3 regions of the Streptomyces sp. NPDC001410 genome follow, and region 3 is predicted to be linked to each of the others. Evidence: riboswitches for the same ligand, from Rfam matches in the RefSeq annotation. Region 3 holds a riboswitch; each other region holds the start of a gene.
What was found. A riboswitch is a leader RNA that binds a small molecule or an ion and turns the genes downstream of it on or off. The one in region 3 is predicted to bind cobalamin.
Positions count from the first base shown of each region.

Region 1 (7,412 bases), on a different contig from region 3:
TCGGCGTCGACCAGGTCGTGCTCGCGGGTGTCGACGTTCTTCGCGGCGACCGCGATCCGCTTGAACGCGGTCTCCATGTCCCCGCGCGCCGCCCGCCCGTCGAGCCCGCGCCCGTACGCGTACCCGCCCCACACCGCGTACACCTCGGCGAGGTCGGCGTCGGAGCGCCAGTTGCGGGCGTCGATCAGCGGCAGCAGACCGGCGCCGTACGCGCCCGGCTTGGAGCCGAAGACACGGGCCGTCGCGCGCCGCCGGTCACCGTGCTCGGCGGTGTCCTCGTCGGCGTGCGCCCTCACGAAGTTCTGTCCGGCGGGCTCGTCCAGCTCGGCCACCGCCCGCACCGCGTCGTCGATCAGCCCGACCACATGCGGGAACGCGTCCCGGAAAAAGCCGGAGATACGGACCGTGACGTCGATGCGCGGCCGGCCCAGCTCCGCCAGGGGAATCACCTCGAACCCCGTCACCCGGCGCGAGGCCTCGTCCCAGACCGGGCGGCAGCCCAGCAGCGCCAGGATCTCGGCGATGTCGTCACCCTGGGTGCGCATCGCCGACGTGCCCCAGACCGTGAGGCCGACGGACTTCGGGTACTCACCCGTGTCCTGCAGATACCGCTGCACCAGCGAGTCGGCGAGCGACTGGCCGACCTCCCAGCTCAGCCGGGAGGGAATGGCCTTGGGGTCGACCGAGTAGAAGTTCCGGCCGGTCGGCAGCACGTTGACCAGACCGCGGGTGGGGGAGCCGGAGGGACCCGCCGGCACGTAACCGCCGTCCAGCGCCCGGAGGATGTGGCCGATCTCGTCGGTCGTGCGGGCGAGCCGGGGTACCACCTCGGTGCACGCGAACTCCAGCACCGCGACCGCGTCCGGGAGTTCGGTGCCCAGGACCTCACGGACCAGCGGCACGCTCTCGGCGACCGCCCAGTCACGGGCCTCCATGCCCTCCGCGATCCGCCGGCACAGCTGCTCCAGCAGGTCGATCGCGTCGGCGGCCGTACGGGAGGGCCCCTCCACCAGATCCGTCAGCTCCACCGGCACCTTCACCGGCGCGCCCGGCTCGGCCAGCAACTCCTTCTCGACCAGCCCGAAGTACTCGGCCAGCGAGGCCCGCAGCCCCGGCAGCGCGTTCGCCTGGCCGCCCCACACCTGCGAGGCGCGCAGCACGGCGAGGACCAGGTTCACGCGCGGCTCGCCGACCGGCCCGCCGCCCAGGATGTGCAGCCCGTCCCGGATCTGCACGTCCTTGATCTCGCACAGATAGCCGTCGATGTGCATGACGAACTGGTCGAAGTCGTCGCCCTCCGGCTGCTCGTCCACATGCAGGTCGTGGTGCAGCTCGGCCGCCTTGACCAGCGTCCAGATCTGGGCGCGGACGGCAGGTGCCTTCGCCGGGTCCAGGTCGGAGACGAGCGCGTACTCGTCGAGCAGCTGCTCCAGCTTGGCCAGGTCGCCGTAGGTGTCGGCACGCGCCATCGGCGGCACCAGGTGGTCGACCACCGTGGCGTGCCCGCGCCGCTTGGCCTGCGTGCCCTCGCCGGGGTCGTTGACGATGAACGGATAGATGAGGGGCAGCTCGCCGAGGACGGCGTCCGGGGCGCAACCGGCGCTCAGCCCCAGGCCCTTGCCCGGCAGCCACTCCATCGTGCCGTGCTTGCCCATGTGCACGATCGCGTCGGCGCCGAAGCTGTTGTCGAGCCAGCGGTAGGCCGCCATGTAGTGGTGCGACGGCGGCATGTCGGGGTCGTGGTAGATCGCGATCGGGTTCTCGCCGAAGCCGCGCGGCGGCTGGATCATCACGACGACGTTCCCGAACTGCAGGGACGCGAGCACGATCTCGTCCCCGTCGACGTACAGGCTGCCCGGCGGCTCGCCCCACGCCTCCAGCATCGCGTCCCGCAGCTCCGGGTCGAGCTGGTCGAACCACGCCCGGTAGTCGGCGAGCGGCACCCGTGCGGGCGCGGCGGCCAGCTGCTCCTCGGTGAGCCACTCGACGTCGTGCCCGCCGGCCTCGATCAGCCGGTGGATCAACTCGTCGCCGTTGTCCGGGTACGCGGTGAGCCCGTACCCGGCCTCCTTCAGGGCGTCCAGGACGCGTACCGCCGACGCGGGCGTGTCCAGGCCCACCGCGTTGCCGACCCGGGAGTGCTTGGTCGGGTAGGCGGTGAAGACCAGCGCGATCTTCTTGTCCGCGTTCGGCTTGTGCTTCAACTGCGCGTGCCGTACGGCGATCCCGGCCACCCGCGACGCCCGCTCGGGGTCGGCCACGTACACCGGGACCTCGTCCGGTCCCTGTTCCTTGAAGGAGAACGGCACCGTGACGAGGCGGCCGTCGAATTCCGGGATCGCGACCTGCATCGCCGCGTCCATGGGGGAGAGCGCGGCGTCCGACTCGTCCCAGGCGGCCCGCGAGGAGGTGAGGCACAGGCCCTGGAGCACCGGGACGTTCAGGTCGGCGAGCGCCCCGATGTCCCAGGACTCCTCGTCGCCGCCCGCCGAGGCCTGCGAGGCATGCGTACCGCCGGCCGCCAGGACGGTGGCGACCAGGGCGTCGGCCTGCCCCAGCAGCTCGTACAGCCCGGCGTCCGCGCCGCGCAGCGAACCGCAGTACACGGGCAGGGCGTTGGCGCCCCGCGCCTCGATCGCCTCGCACAGCGTGTCCACGAAGGCGGTGTTGCCGCTCAGTTCGTGCGCCCGGTAGAAGAGGACGCCCACGGTGGGCCGGCCGTCCCGGATCTCGTACGAGCCGTGCACGCCGTACTCGGGCATCTTCCGCGGCTCTTCGAAGCCCTCGCCGGTCAGCAGCACGGTGTCGGACAGGAACCGGGCCAGCTCGGTCAGGTTCGCGGGCCCGCCCTCGACCAGGTACTTCAGGGCCTCCGCCACCACGCCCGCCGGTACGGACGACTCGGCCATCAGCTCGGCGTCCGGCACGGCCTCGCCGCCCAGCAGCACGGTCGGCACGCCGGACGCCCGCAGCGCGGCCAGCCCGTCCTCCCAGGCACGCTTGCCGCCCAGCAGCCGTACGACGGCGATGTCCGCGCCCTCGACGAGGCCCGGCAGCTCCTCGGCGACGTCCACCCGGGTCGGGTTCCCGATCCGGTAGCCGGCGCCGGAGGCCCGGGCCGCCAGCAGATCGGTGTCGGCGGTGGACAACAACAACACTGTGCTCATGCGGGCGCTCCCGGTGGAATGAAAGGCAGTCCTTGCGGCGCGCCCGACTCGATGAGCCGCCAGAGCGCGTCCGTGTCCGCGTGCTGTTCGATCAGGTCGCCGAGCCGGTCGAGCTGCTCCTCGCGCAGCGCGGCGAACGAGGTGTCGGGGGCCGGTACGAAGCGGCGCCCCGCGGCGGCCGCCACCTCGCGCAGGAAGGCCCGCCGGAAACCGTCCGACTCCAGCGAGCCGTGCCAGTGCGTGCCCCAGGTCTGACCGACCCGGCAGCCGTCCAAGAAGGCTTCCCCGCCCTCTATGGAGGCGACCCCGTGATGGATCTCGTACCCCTCGACCCGCTCGCCGAGGGCTTTCCCGACCGGCCGGGTGAGGGTCTTCTCGCGGGCGAACCGCACCCGCACGGGCAGCAGGCCGAGTCCGGGAACGGCGCCGGCGCGCGACTCGACCTCGTCCTCGATGTGCTCGCCGAGCACCTGGAAGCCGCCGCAGATACCGAGAATCGGGCGCTGCTCGGCGGCCCTGCGCACCAGTGCGTCCGCGAGGCCCCGCTCCCGCAGCCACTCCAGCGCCCGTACGGTCCCGCGCGTGCCCGGGACCACGACCAGGTCCGCGTCCGCCAGCTCCTCCGGCCGGTCCACGAACCGCACCACGACGCCCGGTTCGGCGGCCAGCGCGTCCACGTCCGTGAAGTTGGACATGAGCGGGACCGCGCAGACGGCGACCCGCAGCACGTCCTCGCCGACGGGCGGGGCGGTGTTCGACTCCCGCACGGTCCCGCGCAGGGAGACCCTCCCCCACGCTCGGCTTCGCTCGCGCGGGGGGACCCCCATCCCGTCCTCCTCGTCGATGCCGAGCCCGTGCCGGAACGGCAGCACGCCGTAGGTGTGCCGCCCGGTGAGCCCGTGCAGCATGTCCAACCCCGGCTCCAGCAGGCTGACATCCCCGCGGAACTTGTTCACCAGGAACCCGGCGACCAGCTCCTGGTCCTCCTGGGACAGCAGCGCGACGGTCCCGAAGAAGGAGGCGAACACGCCTCCGCGGTCGATGTCGCCCACCACCAGCACGGGCAGCCGCGCGTTCCGCGCGATCCCCATGTTCACGATGTCGGTGCGCCGCAGATTGATCTCCGCGGGCGAACCGGCCCCCTCACAGATCACCGCGTCATACGTGCCCCGCAACTCGGCCAGACAGTCCAGCACCGTGCCGAGCAGCTGCTGTTGGCGCCCCCCGTGCAGCCTTTTCCCGGGGGACGCCCCCCCAGACCCCCCGAAGAAGCCGCGCGCGCTCAGCTCGCCCACCGGCTTGCCGAGCAGCACCACCTGACTGCTCTGCTCGCCACCGGGCTTGAGCAGCACGGGGTTCATCAGCGCGGTCGGCTCGACACGGCAGGCCTGGGCCTGCATGGCCTGGGCCCGCCCGATCTCGGCACCCTCCCGGGTCACGAACGAGTTGAGGGACATGTTCTGCGCCTTGAAGGGCGCGACCTTGACGCCCTGGCGCACCAGCCACCGGCAGATCCCGGCCGTCACGACGCTCTTGCCGGCGTCGGAGGTGGTGCCGGCGACGAGCAGACCACCGTTCACTTGCCACGTCCCTTCACGAGTCGGCGCGCGGCGACCGTGACGCCGAGCGCGAGCAGGCCGACCCGGCGGGAGAGCCGTACGGCCCGGTCGATGTCGGTGACCCGGACCGCCCGGCCGGTGTCCCCGCCCAGTACGGGCCGGTGTTCGACGCGTCCGCCGTAGGAGAGCGTCCCGCCCAGCCGGACACCGAGGGCACCCGCGAACGAGGCCTCGACGGGCCCGGCGTTGGGACTCGGGTGCTTGCGGGCGTCCGCCCGCCAGGCACGCACCGCGCCGCGGGGGTCCGGTCCGGCCGCGGCGGCGAGTACGGCGGTCAGCCGCGCCCCCGGCCACCCGACGACGTCGTCGAGCCGGGCGGAAGCCCAGCCGTAGCGCCGGAAGCGGGCCGACTTGTGCCCCACCATCGCGTCCAGGGTGTTGACGGCCCGGAACCCCAGCAGCCCCGGCACCCCGCCCACCGCACCCCACACCAGCGCACCCACCACGGCGTCGGAGGTGTTCTCGGCGACGGACTCCACGACCGCTCGGGCGATCCCGTCGGCGTCGAGGGCCTGCGGATCCCGCCCGCACAGATGCGGCAGGCGCGCCCGGGCCGCCTCGACGTCCCCGGCCTCCAGCGCGCGCCCGACGGTCCGCGCCTCCCGGGCGAGCGAAGTACCCCCGACCACGGCCCAGGTGGCGGCGGCGGTCAGCGCGACGGAAGCGACGGGGGAGCGGCGCACTGCCCGCTCGGCCACGGCCCCCAGCGCGACGGCGCCTCCGGCGCACACGGCGGTGTGCAGCGCACCCCAGCCGCGGTGGTCGTGCCACAGCGCGCGTTCCACGGCGGCGGCAGCCCGCCCGAACGCGGCGACCGGATGCCCGCGGCGCGGATCGCCGAGGACCAGGTCGCCGACGAGGCCGGCGGCGGCGCCGTACGCGTAGAAGCGATCGGCACCCATCGGCTCAGCCGGCCGTCGGGGCAGGCAGGGCCTGGTTACTGAACCTCAATCGGCAGCCGCGCATGGCGATATGTCCTCACTCAGGGTGTCCACGCCCTGGTTCGACGAGACCGGCGGTGAGAGTTCCTGGCTCCCGGGGATTTCTTCCCCGGTGACAGTGGCGGGACCGCGCCGGATTCGCACCGGCTTCCTCTCCTGCCGCCGTACATGGCCCGGGCAGTCCACCACGCGCCCGGAAGGGCCGTCAACTTGCCTTTGACCTGGGAAGCCGGACTGTGCTGAGGCCCACATCGCCGGCCCGCCGGGCGGCGCCGAGCGACCGGGTTGCGGTGAATTCCGCTCCCTCGGACGGCATGCGGGGATCCCGCTCGCGCTCACGGACCGTGATCGCCTGCAAGAGCGTCCAGGCCGCGGCGGACACACGTCCGCCCTGTCGCTCCGACTGAATCGGTGCCGACAGGGCGGACGATGAGGATTTACGCGTCAGGGCTTCGCCACGATCAGATAGATCCCGTACGCCACCGCGGCCGCACAAGCCGCGAAGCACACGTACGCACCGGTCACGGCCAGCGCCGCGGACCCACCCTGCGCCGTGGCCTTCTCGCGGCGCGACAGGCCGTTGACGCCGAGGGTGAACAGGGCCACCAGGCCCACCGTGAACGCGAGGCTGACGCCGAAGACGGAGCCGAGAGCCGCCCAGTCGATCTTCATGGGGATGCTTCCTTCAGTTTCCGGGCGGTCAGACTGCGGCGGCCGGCGGAGTCGCCGGAGCCGGTTCGGTGGTGGCCTGGGCCGGGATCGTGACCGACAGGTCCTCGGCGACGATGCCCGCGGGCGGCGGGGTCACCGCGGCGATGGCGGTGGTCACCACGCCGGCCGGCTCCTCCGTGTCGTCGACGACGTTGGTGTGGTCGACGACCTCGCGGCGGGAGATCTTCCAGATCGCGGCGCTGGCGCCGACCAGGAAGACGGCGACGGCCGCGGTGCCCCAGTCACCCAGGTCCATGACGGACTCGGCGCCCGCGCCGACCAGCGCGGCGGCCGGCAGGGTCAGCGCCCAGGCGATGAACATGCGGGTCGCGGTGGACCAGCGGACCACACCGCCCTTGCGGCCCAGACCCGCACCCATCACCGAGCCGGAGACGACGTGGGTGGTGGAGAGGGAGAAGCCGAGGTGCGAGGAGGCCAGGATGGCCGTGGCCGCGCTGGTCTGGGCGGCGAAGCCCTGTTGCGGCTCGAGGTCGGTCAGGCCCTTGCCCATGGTGCGGATGATCCGCCAGCCGCCGATGTAGGTGCCGAGCGCGATCGCCAGACCCGCGGAGAGGATGACCCAGATGGGAGGGTTGGAGCCGGGGGCGATGGCGCCGCCCGCGATCAGCGCGAGGGTGATGATGCCCATCGTCTTCTGCGCGTCGTTGGTGCCGTGGGCGAGGGAGACCAGACCGGCGGAGGCGATCTGACCGGCGCGGTAGCCCTTGCGGGTGGCCTCGCCGTCGGCGTTCTTGCCGATGCCGTAGGAGAAGCGGGTGGCCAGCATCGCGGCGAGACCCGCGACGATCGGCGCGGCGACCGCCGGGAGCAGCACCTTGGTGACGAGCACGTCACTGTGGACGGCACCGAAGCCCGCGGAGGCGACGGTGGCGCCGATCAGGCCGCCCATCAGGGCGTGCGAGGAGCTGGACGGCAGTCCCACCAGCCAGGTCATCAGGTTCCAGAGGATCGCG
Region 1 covers NZ_JBIAWE010000006.1:415,658-423,069, forward strand. The annotation lists gene cobN (cobaltochelatase subunit CobN) at 1-3,167, opposite strand, end outside; gene ACFY3C_RS15830 (cobyric acid synthase) at 3,164-4,747, opposite strand; gene ACFY3C_RS15835 (cobalamin biosynthesis protein) at 4,744-5,688, opposite strand; cobalamin riboswitch at 5,788-5,930, opposite strand; gene ACFY3C_RS15840 (hypothetical protein) at 6,172-6,399, opposite strand; gene ACFY3C_RS15845 (anion permease) at 6,428-7,412, opposite strand, start outside.
Region 1: another riboswitch for cobalamin. It lies ahead of ACFY3C_RS15835 (cobalamin biosynthesis protein); the one in region 3 lies ahead of ACFY3C_RS07815 (CbtB-domain containing protein).

Region 2 (7,412 bases), on a different contig from region 3:
GCCCAGGCGCAGGCCCGCGAGCGCGGCGACGACCCCGGCTCCCAGCACCGGCAGCCCGTACGTGCCGCCCTCCGCGGTGAGCAGCCCGTACGTCCCCGCACACACGCCGAGCAGGCCGCCGAGGGTGAGCGCGGACGTCGTACGGCGCACCCGGGCGGGGACGGCGGCGGTACGGCCGTAGCCGCGGGCGTCCATCGCGGCCGCGAGGGCGACCGAACGCTCCAACGCGCCCTCCAGGACCGGCAGTCCGACCTGGAGCAGGCCCCGTACCCCGCGGTCCGGGCGGCCGCGCAGCCGGCGGGCGGCGCGCAGCCGCTGGACGTCGGCGATCAGGTGCGGCGCGAAGGTGAGCGCCACGACCACGGCCACGCCGGTCTCGTACAGGGCACCGGGCAGGGACTTGAGCAGACGCGCCGGGCTGGCCAGGGCGTTGGCGGCGCCGACACAGATGAGGAGGGCGGCGAGCTTCAGGCCGTTGTAGCCGGCGAAGAGCAGCGCTTCCGCGGTGACCTCACCGCCGAGCTGGATGCCCTGCGCCCAGTGGGGGAGGGGCACTTCGGGGAGGGTGAGCAGGACGTGCGTACCGGGGATGGGTGAGCCGAGGACGACCGTGAACGCGAGGCGGATGAGCAGCACGGCGACGGCGAGCTTGGCGAAGGCGGCGTAGGAGCGGGCCCAGGGCGCGCTGGAGCGGTGGGTGGCCACCACGTAGCCTGCCGCGGCTATGAGGAGGCCGAGGAGGAGCGGGTTGGTGGTCCGGGTGGCGGCCGTACCGAGCCCGAGCGACCAGAGCCACCAGGCGCCGGGGTGGAGCGGTGCCGGCCGCGCCCCGAAGGGACGCGGGCTGTGTCGATCTGCGGCTCCGCCGTGTGGGCGCGACCAGCCCCCACCGGACCGCGCCCGGGGACTACGCATCCCGGCGCCGCCGGGCCTGCCACACCGCCGCCCCTGCCAGGAGGACGACCGCGCCCACGCCGATCGGCAGGCCGAGGGAGGGGCCGCTGTCCTTCTGCCGGGGCTTCTCGCCGACAGGCGTCGCCTTCTTCTCCGTGTCGTCGGCGGACACCTGCTCCCCGCAGCCCTTGTGGGGATACCCGGCGATCGCGCACAACAGGGCGTTGGTGTCGTAGCGGAGCGGCTTTGCGGTGGCTGCCAGGGCCTCGGCCGTCGTCGCGTCGGGGGAGACGCGCGCGCAGGCGGTGCGGCGGGTGGGCGGGGTCTCGCCGGACGGGGCGTCCGCGGGCGTGCCGAAGTCGATGACGAGGGCGACCCGCTTCGTACCCGGCTTCGCGGGCGTCCCCGCGCAGATCGTGGCGAAGTCCGCCGTGCCGCGCGGCCGGCTGGCGTCCGCGGAGTCCTCGCTCACCGCGAAGCGGAAGCCCTGGATCGCGCCGTCGTCGGGACGGGCGGTCGACGGGCCCTGGGTGGCGTACGTCCAGCGGCCGCCGTCCCGCTCCCAGAACGACCAGTAGCGGTAGCCGGTGGCGTGCGCCTGGGCGGCACCGGCGAGGAGGACGAGCGCGGCGACCAGCAGGGCCGCGGCACGGCGGACGGCGGTCACAGCTGCTGCCGCTTCCGGCGGCCGCTGAGCAGGATGCCGATGCCGACGCCGAAGACGAGGCCGGCACCGACGATCCACCAGACACCGATGCCCGAGTCGTGCTCGGCGCGCTTGCCGGGCTCCGCGGTGGCGGCGGCCTTCTGCGGCGCCGGGCCCGTCGCGTTGAGCGCCTGCGCCAGGTCCGTGCCGCCGAAGTCGTGCGGGTCCTCACCCATCGCGTGCGCGGCGAAGACCAGCTCGGCGTAGGCGGCCGGGCCGCTCTGCTCCGCCCACTTCGCCGCGTTCTTCTCCAGCCAGGCGTACGGCTTCTTCGCCTGCCCCGCCCAGCCCTTCGCGGCGAGCGCGACGACCGCGTCCGCCGTGTTGCCGTAGTCGGGCTGGTCCTTGGCCCCGGGCAGGGCGGACTTCAGGTACCCGTCGGGGTTCATGGCCTTCCCCAGATAGGCGGCGCCGTCGCTCGCCACCTCCGCCGGGGTGGGCTTGTCGGAGTTGCGGCAGATGGAGCTCTGCTCCGGGGCCTTCCCGGCCTTCGGCGCGAACCCCTTGCCGAGCGCGCCCAGCACGCCGGCCGCCGTCGCGTCCGCGTTGGCGACCAGCTTGCCCTTCTTGTCCGGCTGGTAGGCGAGCGCTCCGCCCCCGGTGCCGTCGCACGGCATGGACAACTTGGCCAGCAGGTCGTACGGGCTCTTGCCCTGGGCGTGCAGCTTGGCGGGGTCCTGGCCGACCGCGGCGAACGCGCCGATGGCGACGCCGGTGGAGTTGGTGTCGCTGGGAGCGCCGGGTGAGTAGCCCCAGCCGCCGTCCTCGTTCTGCAGCGTCGTCAGCCAGACCAGAGCCTTGCGGACCTCGGCGTCGTGACCGCCGACCGCCTGCAGCGCCTGGACGGCGGCGGCCGTGCTGTTGGTGTCGGGCTGGGCGCCGCCCTTGCCCTCGCAGGGCTTGGCGGTGTCGGCCCGGAACGCGGCGAAGCCGCCCTTGTCGCACTGCTGCCCGACCAGCCAGTCCACGGCCGAGCCGGCCGGGCGGTAGCCGAGCGTCCGCTGGGCGAGCAGGGCGAGCGACTGGCGCCAGACACCGTCGTACGTGGGGTCCGTCTTGCCGAACAGACCGGCCGGGATCGTCACCTTCGGAGGCGCGGACGGGGACGGGTCGGCGGCCATGGCGGGTGCGGCGGCGGCCAGCACACCTACGGCGGCGAGAGCCGCTGCACTGCGGCGGACGTTCATGGTCGGCGACTGCCTCTCCTGCGGGGAACCGGCAGCGCACGGGAACACCCGGGCGGCTCGGCTCCGTAAACCTCGACGGTGCCGTGCGCTGCGGGTCGCCGCGCACGCGAGCCGGTCAACGTCCCGGGCGGGGCAGTCCGGCTCACCGTCCAGGACGGACAGTTCACGGTTGCGGGTCAGCGCCGGAATTGCACCGGCTTCCCCCCGTACAGGTGTGATGACGACGCCGCCACTTTACCGGCAGCCGTGCGCGGCCCGAGGGGTGGCTGTGGGCACACGGAGACGGTGACCGGGGTCACGGCCATGGCGGCTGCGGGGAGAACGGGGGGAGGCGTGGCGCCCGGGCGGCGGGTACGGGATCGAAGGGGCTTGGCTGCCGCGGGCGTTGGCCCGACAGGCCCTACGCCGCGTACGGCCGGGCCGGTGGGGTGACGGCCACGGTCAGGTGGCGGGCCATGCGGCGCAGGGTGTGCGCGCAGTCCGTCGGGGTCTCGCCCTCCGCCACCCAGTGCGCGAGGCGGTCCTCGGGGTCGGCGTGGGCGGCCGCCGTGACGTGGTCGCCGGGCTGCCGGGTGAGGACCATGCGCTCGGCGGACGGCTCGTACGCGGCGGCCGGGTCCATGTCCAGGTGGGTCAGCCGGCCGGTCGTGGCCGGGTAGGCGAACTGGATCGAGGCCGCCCGCTGCCGGGTCGGCGCCATGTCAGGGAGCCGGCCGACGGCCAGAGCGGCGGCGGCTCGGGCGAGGTCGACGCCGGTGGCCAGCTCGACCAGCAGCGGGATCAGATCGCCGGGCAGGTGCGGGACGACGTCCGTGACGCGGGGTCCGCGGGCGGTGAGCCGCAGGCCGATGTGGGCGACGGTGTGCGCGAGACCGAGCGCGCGCACGGTCCGCTCCACCGTCTGCCGCAGGAAGCGATTGTGCAGCAGCCCGTCGTGGGCGTGCACGGAGTGCCGCAGTGGCTGCCGGGCGGGCGGCGGGCCCGGTGCCGTACGGGTCAGTGCGGCGATGCGGACCTCGTCGTCCAGGACGACGGTCTCGGCGCGGACGAGCGGGGCGTCGGCGTCCTCCCGGCCGGCCGGGGGAATCCCGTGCCGGGCGAGCAGCACCTGGGCCGCGGCCGGGTCGGCGCAGGCGACGGCCGTCTCGTACGGGATGCCGGGCAGGCCGAGCCGGGCCGTGATGCGTGCGGCGGCGGGCAGGTACTCCCTGGTCCAGGTCAGTACGCCGCTCACCCGGTGCCGTAACGCGTAGTGCGCGACCGCCTCCGCGGTGGCCGCCTCCTGGCCGGGGTCCACGGCGATGTGCCCGGCCAGGTACGGGCGTGCCCAGACGGGCGGGAACGGGTCGACCAGCACCACCGGGTGGACCGCCGCGATGCGCTCCAGCGGGTACGCGTCGTACGCGGCCCGGTGGCTCACTCCGAGGAGCAGGACGGCATGCGGCATCGAAGGCTCACCTTCGTGGGGAGAAGGCGGACAGAGGTACGCCCCGGATGCTGCTCCCCCATAGGCAGCACCCGAGGCGGGTCGATCTTGCTCTCTGTGCCCCGATCCTCACCCACCGCACCGTCAACTGTCAACGATTGCTGCCTAATTCCGCAGTGGGTGTTGTCACGTCTGGTCGGCGCACGGGCGACCGGGTAGCCTCGCGTCAGCTCAGCCACGGAACGGACGACACGCCCAGGGGGGACCTCGGTGAGTGACGCCTACGCCCCGCTGGCCGACGTACTCGACCGCCTCGGCGAGCTGACCGGCCGGCCCGGCCGGCTGCCGGAGGTCCTGGACGTCGCCGGCCTCTCCCACCGCACCGGCATCCCGGTCGGCGTCGTCGTCGAGCTGCTCTCGGGCGGCCGGGTGCCGGAGGGCTGCCTCGCAGGGCGGGTGCGGCAGCGGCTGGACTTCGTCCGCGAGACCCGGCGCCGGCCCGACGGCAAGCGGTACTCGCTGGACGAGCTGGCCCGGATCGCCGGAACCAGCCGGCAGTGGCTGAGCGAGTGGCGCAAGAGCGGCCTGCCGAGCCTCGAACACATCGACCGGCTGCGCAGGTTCTTCGGTCTGCCCGCGGGCTTCTTCACCGCGGACGAACAGGAGGCGCTGCAGGAGGCGTTGCAGCCGGTGCTGCAGGACCTGGAGGCGGAGGCGGACCCGCTGCTGCGGCTGCGGGAGAGCGGACTGGTCCGACTGGCCGCGCGGGCCCCGCAGATGAACGCCCGTCAGCTGGCCACGCTCGCCGATCTGGCGGAGATGATCATCGCGTCGGAGCAGGCCGGGCAGGCCGGGGGCGCCGGGCGTGCCTGATGCGCTTCCGGCCGTAACTGATCCAGTTCTGGCCGTAAATGATCGTTGCGGCTGCGGGAACGTGCCGTTACCGTCGTCCCCGCCTTATGGTCGCCGCACGCCCGCCGACCGCAAGGACGACGCATGAGCCCCGACAGAGCGCCGAAGTCCCGCAGACCCACCAGGTCGCCGAAGCGGTTCCTCGACCGGCTCGTCCGTGACACCGCCCGGACACTGACCCCGCCCACCGAGCCGAAGGCGTTCCTGCACGCGGTCTGCGCCACGCTCAGCCCGCAGCTGGACCGCCCGGTCCGGCTGAAGTTCGTCACCTTCCCGCCGGGCCTGGACGTCTCCGGGGTCACCTTCGCCATGGACGAGCAGTACGTCGTCGTGGTCGAGGACCGGGCGCCCGACGAGCACAAGTTCGTCATCGCGGGGCACGAGATCGGCCACATCCACTACCAGACGCTGGACGTGCACTACCCGGCCGGCATGCCCGCCGCGGCCCGCCGGCTGCTCGCCCAGGCCGAGGACGACATCCCCTGGGACCAGGTGGTCGCCATGGCCACCCGGTCGCCCGCCGCGGCGGCGGCCGAGGCGGAGTGGGAGGCCGAGGAGTGCGGGCTGCGGCTCGCGGCGAAGTTCTCCAAGGTCGTCGGGCCGGGCGCGGCGGCCGGGCGGACGACCCAGGACACCCTCACCGGACGGCTGTCGTCCTCGCTGGGCAACATCGGCGGGCCGTGATGCGCTGGGACATGGCGGGTTCGTTCGCCGCCTACGCCGTCCCCGCGGTGCTGCTCGCGGTGGCCTTCGTCATCAAGCTGCCGCTGCTGCGACGGGCCTGGCAGGACCCGATCCTGCGGGCCACCGCGCTGCTGCTCGGCATCGGCGCGGTCGTCTTCGCCTCGCTGCCCCCGGGCAACCTGCACGGCATCAACGAGATCACCGGCGTCCCCAACTTCGCGGGCCTGTGGGTCTATTCACTCCTCACCGCCTACTGCGGGGCCTGCCTCTGGCTGATCATCACCTGGCGCGAGCCCCCGTCCGCGGTGCGCGGCCGGCGTACCCGCACGGTCTGGATGGTCTACGGCGCCATCATCCTCGGCCTGTGGACGACGTTCCTGCTCGGCGACCACCACGTGGAGCGGCTGCGGGACCTCGACACCTACTACGCCAACACGCCCTGGATGCGGGAGTTCGCGCTGCTCTACCTGGTCGCGCACATGGTGTCCGCGCTGGTCGCGGCGGGCATCCTGTGGGCCTGGTTCAAGGAGGTCGAGGACACCTGGCTGCGCCGGGCCGTGGTCTTCCTCCAGGTCGCCTACGCGCTCGGGCTCATCTTCGACGTCGCCAAGCTCGCCGCGATCGGCGCACGCTGGAGCGGCCGTGACTGGGACTGGCTGTCGACGTACGTCGCCCCGCCGTTCGCCATCGCCGAGGCGGGACTGGTCGCCGTGGGCTTCATCGCCGGGCAGGCCGGCCCGGTCGTCGACGAGCGCCGGGACCTCGTCCGCACCCACCGGCGCCTCAAGCCCCTGTGGCAGGCGATGCTCACCGTCACGCCCCCGGCCGCCCCGGCGACCGGCCGGGTCAGCGGCGCCGCCCTGCGCCTGGAACTGCGCCGAGCCGCCATCAACGACGGCCTGCTCAAACTCTCCCCGCACCTCAGCCCCGCCCGCCGCCACCGGGCCCACCGGGCGGCAACGGCGGCCGGCCACCCCGACTCCGTGGCCCGGGGCATCGCCGGGGCGGTGGACATCCTGATCGCCACGGACATCCTGCGCTCACCGGGGACCGGGGACGAGCCGCCGGAGACAGGGCACAGGGAGCCGGCGCCCGCGGGCGGATCCGGGTTCGGGCCCGACCCCGCCTCCGGCGGCAGCCCGGAGCGCGACGGCGAGCTGGAGTGCATCGCGCACGCTCTGCGGTTCCACTCGTCGGTTGTCGATACGTTCCGCCGGGAGGCGGTCGCCACAGAAGGTCTCGCCATTCATGCCTGACAGAGTCACCGCCCGCCGTACCGCGATCGTCATCGGCGGGAGCACGGCCGGCATGCTCGCCGCCTCCGTGCTCGCGAGCCGCTTTCACGAGGTCACGATCGTGGAGGCGGACCGGCTGCCGGAGGGCCCCGAGCCGCGCAAGGGGCTGCCGCAGGCCCGCCACGCCCACCTGCTGTGGTCCGGCGGGGTGGTCGCGCTGGAGGAGCTGCTGCCGGGTGTCACCGGGGAGCTGGTCGGCAGGGGCGCCGGGCTGATCGACGTGATGGCCGACCTGGTGAGCAAGGCGCCCTCGGGGCAGTGGTTCCGGCGGTTCACCGACTCCCGGCACCACATGATCGTCTGCAGCC
Region 2 covers NZ_JBIAWE010000014.1:237,307-244,718, reverse strand. The annotation lists gene ACFY3C_RS29935 (energy-coupling factor transporter transmembrane component T) at 1-915, opposite strand, end outside; gene ACFY3C_RS29930 (SCO2322 family protein) at 908-1,561, opposite strand; gene ACFY3C_RS29925 (prenyltransferase/squalene oxidase repeat-containing protein) at 1,558-2,787, opposite strand; cobalamin riboswitch at 2,897-3,032, opposite strand; gene ACFY3C_RS29920 (hypothetical protein) at 3,188-4,234, opposite strand; gene ACFY3C_RS29915 (XRE family transcriptional regulator) at 4,484-5,086, shown strand; gene ACFY3C_RS29910 (hypothetical protein) at 5,210-5,809, shown strand; gene ACFY3C_RS29905 (MAB_1171c family putative transporter) at 5,809-7,065, shown strand; gene ACFY3C_RS29900 (FAD-dependent oxidoreductase) at 7,058-7,412, shown strand, end outside.
Region 2: another riboswitch for cobalamin. It lies ahead of ACFY3C_RS29925 (prenyltransferase/squalene oxidase repeat-containing protein); the one in region 3 lies ahead of ACFY3C_RS07815 (CbtB-domain containing protein).

Region 3 (7,412 bases):
GCTACGCCGAGTTCGGCGACGTCGTCCAGGCCATCGACGCCCTCGACGCCGACGTCATCAGCCTGGAAGCCGCCCGCTCCCACATGCAGGTCGCCCGTGAACTCGCCGCCTACGGCTACCCGCGCGAGGCCGGACCGGGTGTCTACGACATCCACTCCCCGCGCGTGCCCGGCGCCGCCGAGGCGGCCGACCTCCTGCGCCTCGGGCTCAAGGCCATCCCCGCCGAACGCCTGTGGGTCAACCCGGACTGCGGGCTCAAGACCCGCGGCTGGCCGGAGGTACGGGCCTCCCTGGAGAACCTGGTCGCCGCGGCTCGGACCGTGCGCACGGAGATCTAGTCACCGAGCCCGCCCCGGCCGTACCGACCGGGGCGGGTCTGCACGGCCGCAACGCATGCCCGTACCGTCGTAGGCACGCAGTCCAGGACACCCCGCCCCGCGGCGGAAGCAGGAGGAAAAACCGCGTGACCAGCCGTGTCACTCTCATCTCACCCGCGACCACGCCCTCGCTGCGGCGGGCCCGTTTCGACGACGGCGACTCGATCGAGGACAGCGCGGCGGCACGGGCCAGGTCGGCGGCCGGGTCCCTGCCCGCAGCAGGCCGCCTCCTCGCCTCTCCCAGCGTGCGCTGCCGGGAGACGGCCGCCGCGCTCGGCCTCGACGCCTCGGTGGAACCGGAGCTCTCGGGTCTGGACGTGGGCCGGTGGCGAGGGCGGACGCTGGACGACGTCGGTGCCGTCGAGCCGGAAGCAGTAGCCCGCTGGCTGGCCGATCCCGGGGCTGCACCGCATGGCGGCGAGTCGGTGCGGGAGCTGTGTGCGCGGGTCGCGCGCTGGCTGGAGACGAGTGGGCCGGCGGACGGCAGGACGATCGCCGTGGTGGAGCCCGAGGTCGTACGGGCTGTGGTGGTGCACGCGTTGGGCGCACCCGAGGCGGCGTTCTGGCGCCTCGACGTCCCGCCGCTCACGGCGACGGAGGTCACCGGCCGGTCCGGGCGCTGGAACGTGCGGCTCGGACACGGCCTCGCCCAGCCTGGCGAGTGACAGCGGTCAGAAGGTCGCGTCCCGATGGCGACGCAACAGTGCCGCTATCGCGCACCGCAGGCAGTCGGTGTCCGTGTCGCCGGTCGTGCCGTGGTTGACGTGGCAGTCGGGCATCGCCCGCCGGCCCGGGCCCTCATCCCGGGTGCCGCATACGGTCGTTGGGCCACCGACCAGGGCCTCCAGCTCGTCGAGCAGTCTCTCGGTCCGCTTGACCTGCTGGGCGAGCACCCGTACGCGCGCGCTCTGGCCGCCGATCTGGCGTCGGCTGGCGATGAGTTGGGCGTACTCCTCCATGGTCAGGGCGACCGCCTCACGTCCGCCGAGCGTGATATGGCGCGGTTCGGGACGTTGTCTGGCCACTCGGCTCCTCCGCTCGTCGCCTCCGCCGGTGTCCCGGAAACGCGAGAGGGCCCCCGGACGGTTCCGAAGGGCCCTGTCGTGTCCTGAAGGGATCAGTGCGTGGCGGGAACTCTTCGCCCGGACGCGGCGGTCGCGGGCTTCGGGTTCAGCTGCCGCTCGGCCAACTCGCCGAAGAGCAGGCCGAATCCGCCCCACAGAACGGCCTGGATGGCCAGTGCGGAGAGGCGGAACCGCCACAGCAGGGTGGCCGGGAAGTCCTTCGGCACCTCGTTGACGACCGGCAGGAAGGCGTAGGCCAGGCCGATCGCGACGGCGAAGGCGGCGACCGCGAGGACAGTCGCGTACCAGGTGCCCAGGGTGGGTGCGAGGCGCTTGCCCAGGATGGTGGCGGCGACCGCCAGGAGCACGCTGAGCAGCATCATCAGGAAGTACAGGGTCGTCCGCCTGCCGATGGTGTCGGGCTCGCCGACCGACGGCGGGTTGGCCGGGTACTTCAGGAACGGGACGACGTACACGGCGAGCAGCGCGCAGCCGGACAGCAGCAGTGCGGTCGCCCGCGGGCTGAAGCGGCCGACACGGCCGAGCGCGACGCAGAAGGCGAGCGCGGCGATGCCGCCGAAGGCGACCCCGTAGACGAGGACACCGGTGGCGAGGCCCAGGGTGGACTGCAGGGAGCGGGAGACGACCTCCATCCCGTGCTCGTGAGTGTGGGCGTCCTCGAAGCTGATCGCGCTGTCGACGTTCGGCTCACCCAGGAAGTAGGCGGCGACCAGGGCGAGCACGCCGGCGGCCAGGCCGGCGAGCATGCCCCGGACGAGAAGGTTTCTCACGGTTGCGGAGTTCATGGCTGAGCGGCGTCCCTCGCGTCAGTGGCAGGGGAAGCCGAGCAGGTGGCGTGCGTCGTGCACCCACTCGTGGACGTCCGTGCCGTTGAACACGGAGGTGGCGCCCTGCTCGGCACCGACGAAGTACAGCAGGACGAGCATGAGGATGCCGAAGAAGACCGCCCACGGAGCGATCGCCTTGAGCGGCAGCGTGGCGGGAACGGCGGGGGTGGTGGCTGTCGGCTGGGCGACGGTCTGCGCCATGGCAGGACCTCCTCTGGGAGTTCGCGTCCCATCTCGGTGGTGCACATGACGACGGCCACGGGTCTGACTCACGGGACACCCAGGGGTGTTCCGCATACAGTGGCGCGACCGTTCCGGATTCCCACCGGCTTCCGTCTCGCCGTCGTCGATATCGGACAGACCGTACCGCGTGGCGCGTGCATGGCCAAGACCGCGTCGTCCTTCGTGATCTTCCTCTCGCGTCGGCCGCTGCGATGACGGCGGGTCGGGTCTGCCGGGCTGTGCGGCCCGGCAGACCTGCTCCGTCCTCGTGCCGCTAGCCGCGGCGGCCCGACGGATCGGGTGCAACCGTGTCCCGGTTCTGGCCGGGAACCGAACCGGTGTCAGGCGATCCGGCACCGGCCGCTTCCCGTGCCTGGTCCCCGTGGCCCGGCCACCACGCCGCGTGGCCGATCAGCGCGGTGAGGCTCGGCGTGAAGAACATCGCCATCACGAAGGCGGCGACCGCGATGCCGAAGGAGACCGCGAAACCCATCTCCGTCAGCAGCGAGTTGCCCGCCAGCATCATGGTGGCGAAGGTAGCCGCCAGGATGAAGCCGGCCGCCGCCACGGTCGGCCCGGCGTGCCGGAGCGCCATGCCGGCCGCCTCGCGGGGCTCGCGGCCCTCGCGGGCCTCCTCGCGGAGCCGGGCGATCATGAGGATGTTGTAGTCGGTGCCGATGGCGACCACGAACAGGTACATGATCACCGGGAGCATGAACATCAGACCCGAGTGCCCCTGCCCCTCCTGGAAGATCCAGACCGTGGCACCGAGGGTGGCACCGAAGCCGAGGCCCACCGAGGCCATCAGGTACCAGGGGGCGACCACACTGCGCAGCAGCAGCCCCAGGATGATCATGATGAGGAGGGCGGCGACGGGGAAGACCGTCCGGTAGTCGTGATTGACGGCCGTGGCGATGTCCTTGTAGATCGAGGACATGCCGCCGACGACGGCTTCGGTGCCCTTGGGGGCGTCGGAGTGCGCGACGTCGCGCACCTCGCCCACGGCATCGATCGCCTTGTCCGTCGACGCCTCGTACTTGAGCGTGACGGTGAAGTCGGCGGTGGTGCCGCCCTTGTTCAGCTGGGTAAGGCGGGCGTTCGCGACGCCGTCCACAGCCCCGAGCTTCTGCGCGTACGCGTCCAGGCCGGACTTGTCCAGCTGCTGGCCGTCGGTGCTGGACAGGAAGACGTCGGTGGGTGCGGCGGCGCCCGCCGAGTACGCCTTCTGCATCTCGTCCTGGACGACCATGGACTCCTTGGTCTTGGGCATGGAGCCCGCCGCCAGGTCGAACGTGGCGTTGAAGCCGAGGGTGCCGAGCGACAGTGCGACCAGGACGAGGCCGGACACCGCGGCGGTCAGCGCCGGACGGCGCTGCACGCCGCGGCCGAGGGCGGCGAACCGGGCGTTCTCCGGCTCCCGCTGCCAGGACTTGGAGGGCCAGAAGACCTTCGGTCCGATGAGCGAGACCACGGCCGGGATCAGGGTCAGGCCCGCGACCAGCGTGGCGGCGACCGCGATGGCGAGTGCCGGGCCCATCTGCTTGAGGAAGCCGAGCGTGGACAGCACCAGCGCGAGGAAGGCGATGATGACCGCTCCGGCGGCCGAGGCGATGGCCTCGCCGACCCGGTCGACCGCGTTGATCATGGCCTGTTTCGGCTCGTCGCCGGCGCGCAGGCGCTCGCGGTAGCGGAACATCAGGAAGAGGAAGTAGTCCGTGCCCACGCCGAAGAGCACGACGATCAGGATCGACGAGATCGAGCTGTTGGCCTGCAGGTCGAACAGCTTGGTGGCGTAGGCGATCAGGCCGTTGGCGACGGCCGACACCAGGCCGATCAGGACCAGGGGGAGGATCGCAAGGATCGGCGCACGGAAGATGATCAGCAGGGTGACCAGGATGATCGCGAAGGTGCCGATACCGATCAGTGCCTGGCCCCGCTTGGACGAGTCCTGCTGGTCCAGGGCCTGCGCGGCCGAGCCACCGAGCTTGACGTCGAGGTTCGTGCCCTTGGCCAGTTCCTTGACGTCGTCGCGCAACACCTTGGCCGCGTCGATCTGTTTGGGCTGGCCGGCGTTCTTGCTGTCCATCTGCACCAGGGTCAGGTCATACCTGCCGTCCTTGGACGGCTGGCCGGGGACGACCTTCTGCACCTGGTCGATGTGCTTGTTGCCCAGCTGTGAAGTGATCCGGGCGATGTCCTGTTTGTCGGCGGCGGTGAGCTTGCCGCCGTCGGTGCGTTGGTACAGCGCGATCGCGGACGGGGTGAAGGCGCTGGGGAACGCCCTCTCCTGTAGCTCCGCCGCTTTGATCGACTCGTAACTCTTTGGCAGGAAACTGCTCTCGTCGCTGTTCGAGGGCAGGCTCGGCGCGGTGGCGACGATCGCCACCGCCGCGATGAGCCATGCCACGATCGTCCAGACGGGATGACGGACGACGGCATTCCCAATGCGTCGGAACATGCGGAAGGTCCTCCTGGACAGGAAGATCACCGCAGCCCGGGGAGCGGACCCTGGCATCGGCGACCCTGACCGGCCGTCACTTTAGGGGCCGGTCGAATGGTTGTCTTGAGATGCGATCGTAGTGACCGCACGCCGAGATCATTCCATCGTGTGACGCCCGACCGAGAAAAACCCTTCTCTTTTCAGTCATGGCTGTTCATTCGGGGCTTGAGACGTGAACTCCCGCCCGATGGGTGGGAGTTGGAACACCTTGCTGCTCGCGCACAGGGACGCCCCATAGTCGTGCCTACCGCACGCCACTGTCCGGATCCGCTTCCGGCGTACGGACTCCCCCAGCGCTCACATGCCGTGCGCCGTCGGCGCCCGTGAGGCATGCGCACTCGCCGGGGACCAGGCATCAGGAGTCACCAAGCGAGTACTCGTCGACGAAGCCATCGGAGTCGTCGGCCGCGCCCTTGTGCCGCAGTCCTGCGTCGGGCGGGCGCGAAAGCCGTCGTCGCCGACGCCCATGGCGAGCGCATCTACAAAGAGTTCACCAGAGAGCACGTTGAGCAGGCCGTGGAGCAGCGCCGAACCTCGCGTGCATAGGAGTTTGGGCATCGACGCACGCGACTACGGATATTGCCAGCCTGATCGGGCGTCATACCATGGCGGCAGTCTCGCCGAACCCCGGCGCACAGCGTCGTCACTTTGCCGCCCCGGTCGCTCGCAACGTCGCCGCATTCCGGCAGCCCGCGGTGAGGGCGCAGGAACTCGTGGGCTTCTGCGCCCTCATGGGTCACCTCCAGTCCCCGGGCCGCTCGGCCCGCTGATCGCTCTGCGGCAGGCGGCACAGAGCAAGCCCCAGCAGCATCACCGTGTACGCACACAGCACAGCGATCCCGGCCCACCACGGAAGCGGGAAGTATCCGGCGGAGGGCGCATAGTGGGCGACGACCTGCGGATATTCGATGAGGGTCTGCTGGGCGGCGAATCCGGCGGCCGGAGTGGCCCGCAGCAGCCACTGTGACAGGCCGTCGGTCAGCAGCGGGAAGGAGGTCACAACGTATGGGACCACGATCGCGAGGACGGCGGCGAGGACCGCGAGCCAGGCCCGCCGGAGCAGGGCGCCGAGCGCGAGAGCGAGCACAGCGGCGAGGGCGAGCACAGCGGCCGTGCCGACGACGACCCGCACTCCGGTGAGCGCGGACATTCCGACGACAGGGATCCCGTTCCCCTTCAGGATCGCCAGGCCGGTCGGGATCACCGTGCCCACGGCCAGGAGACCGGTCACGAACGTGACGGCTCCGACGACGATCGCCTTCGCCGCGAGCTCCCGGCGGCTGACCGGAGCGCCGCCCGTGGGTCCGCGGCGGTACGCGGAGGTGATGAACCGCACCGCGACCACGAGCACGATGAGCAGCCCGAGGGCCAGGCCGCCGAGGGTACGCTCCACTGGGCGGCCGCCGTTCTCGGTACCTCCCGGCCCGATGTCGCCGGTGCCGGTGACGGTGATCGTGCCGTTCGCCTCAACCGCCCCGGACGCCTTGTGGTACTTCTCCCAGTCGGTCTGGTTCATCTCGCCGACGGCGTCGCTGTTCCAGCCCCGGGCGGAGGCCGCACCCTTGAGGCCGACGTGGTCGAAGACACCGCCGGCCTGCGTGAAGCGCACCTCTTCCGTGGCGCCGCCGAGGCCGACACGCCGCAGCGTCAGGTCGCCGGGAGAGGTGGCGAACAGTCCGACTTGCATGGTCTTGGGCAGCCCGGACAGCTGCGCGGTGCCGACCTTCGCCCACCGCTCGCCGTCGGCGGACTCATAGCCGGTGACGGTGTCGCCCGACCGCGTCAGCCGCAGCCAGCGCGGCGACTTGGCCGAGACCCCACCGTCGCTGCCTGCGGTGTCATGGCGGTAGTCGTACTGCATCCGCACGCCGTGGCTGCCCGTGAGCATCAACGCCGCGTAGGAGGATCCCTGGCGGACACCGTCCTTGATGATGATCCCGGCCTTCGCCCACGGCACCAGGCCCGGGACGATCTGGTCATGGTTCGGCGGCGGGTAGGTGATCGTGCCCGTCATGGACGTCATCCGGACCGTGATGCTGCCGTTCTCACCCAGATCGCGATGCAGGAAGTAGAACTGGTCGTTGACGAGGGAGCCGTCCGGCCCGGTTGGTTCAGCCGGGCACGGGCCTTCGCAGGACGCATGGTTGCCGAACGCGTAGAGCAGACCGATGGTGACGACGACCAGGGCCGCAACCGCCATCGCGATCAGTCGGCCCGGACGTCGGAACCTGGTCCACTCACGTCGGAGCAGTTCGTTGGTCGTCAGCATGGACCCGGTTCTACGGATTCGGCCGTAACGTGGTCCGAACTGCCCCTGTCATGTCGCTGTTAGGTGCGGCGGGGCATCCTGAGTCCGGCCGGACCTGAGCGGGAAGAGGAACATGGGCAAGGTGCGGAGCGG
Region 3 covers NZ_JBIAWE010000003.1:256,723-264,134, reverse strand. The annotation lists gene metE (5-methyltetrahydropteroyltriglutamate--homocysteine S-methyltransferase) at 1-338, shown strand, start outside; gene ACFY3C_RS07830 (histidine phosphatase family protein) at 464-1,042, shown strand; gene ACFY3C_RS07825 (hypothetical protein) at 1,049-1,402, opposite strand; gene ACFY3C_RS07820 (CbtA family protein) at 1,495-2,247, opposite strand; gene ACFY3C_RS07815 (CbtB-domain containing protein) at 2,269-2,490, opposite strand; cobalamin riboswitch at 2,527-2,669, opposite strand; gene ACFY3C_RS07810 (MMPL family transporter) at 2,786-4,969, opposite strand; gene ACFY3C_RS07805 (hypothetical protein) at 5,748-7,280, opposite strand.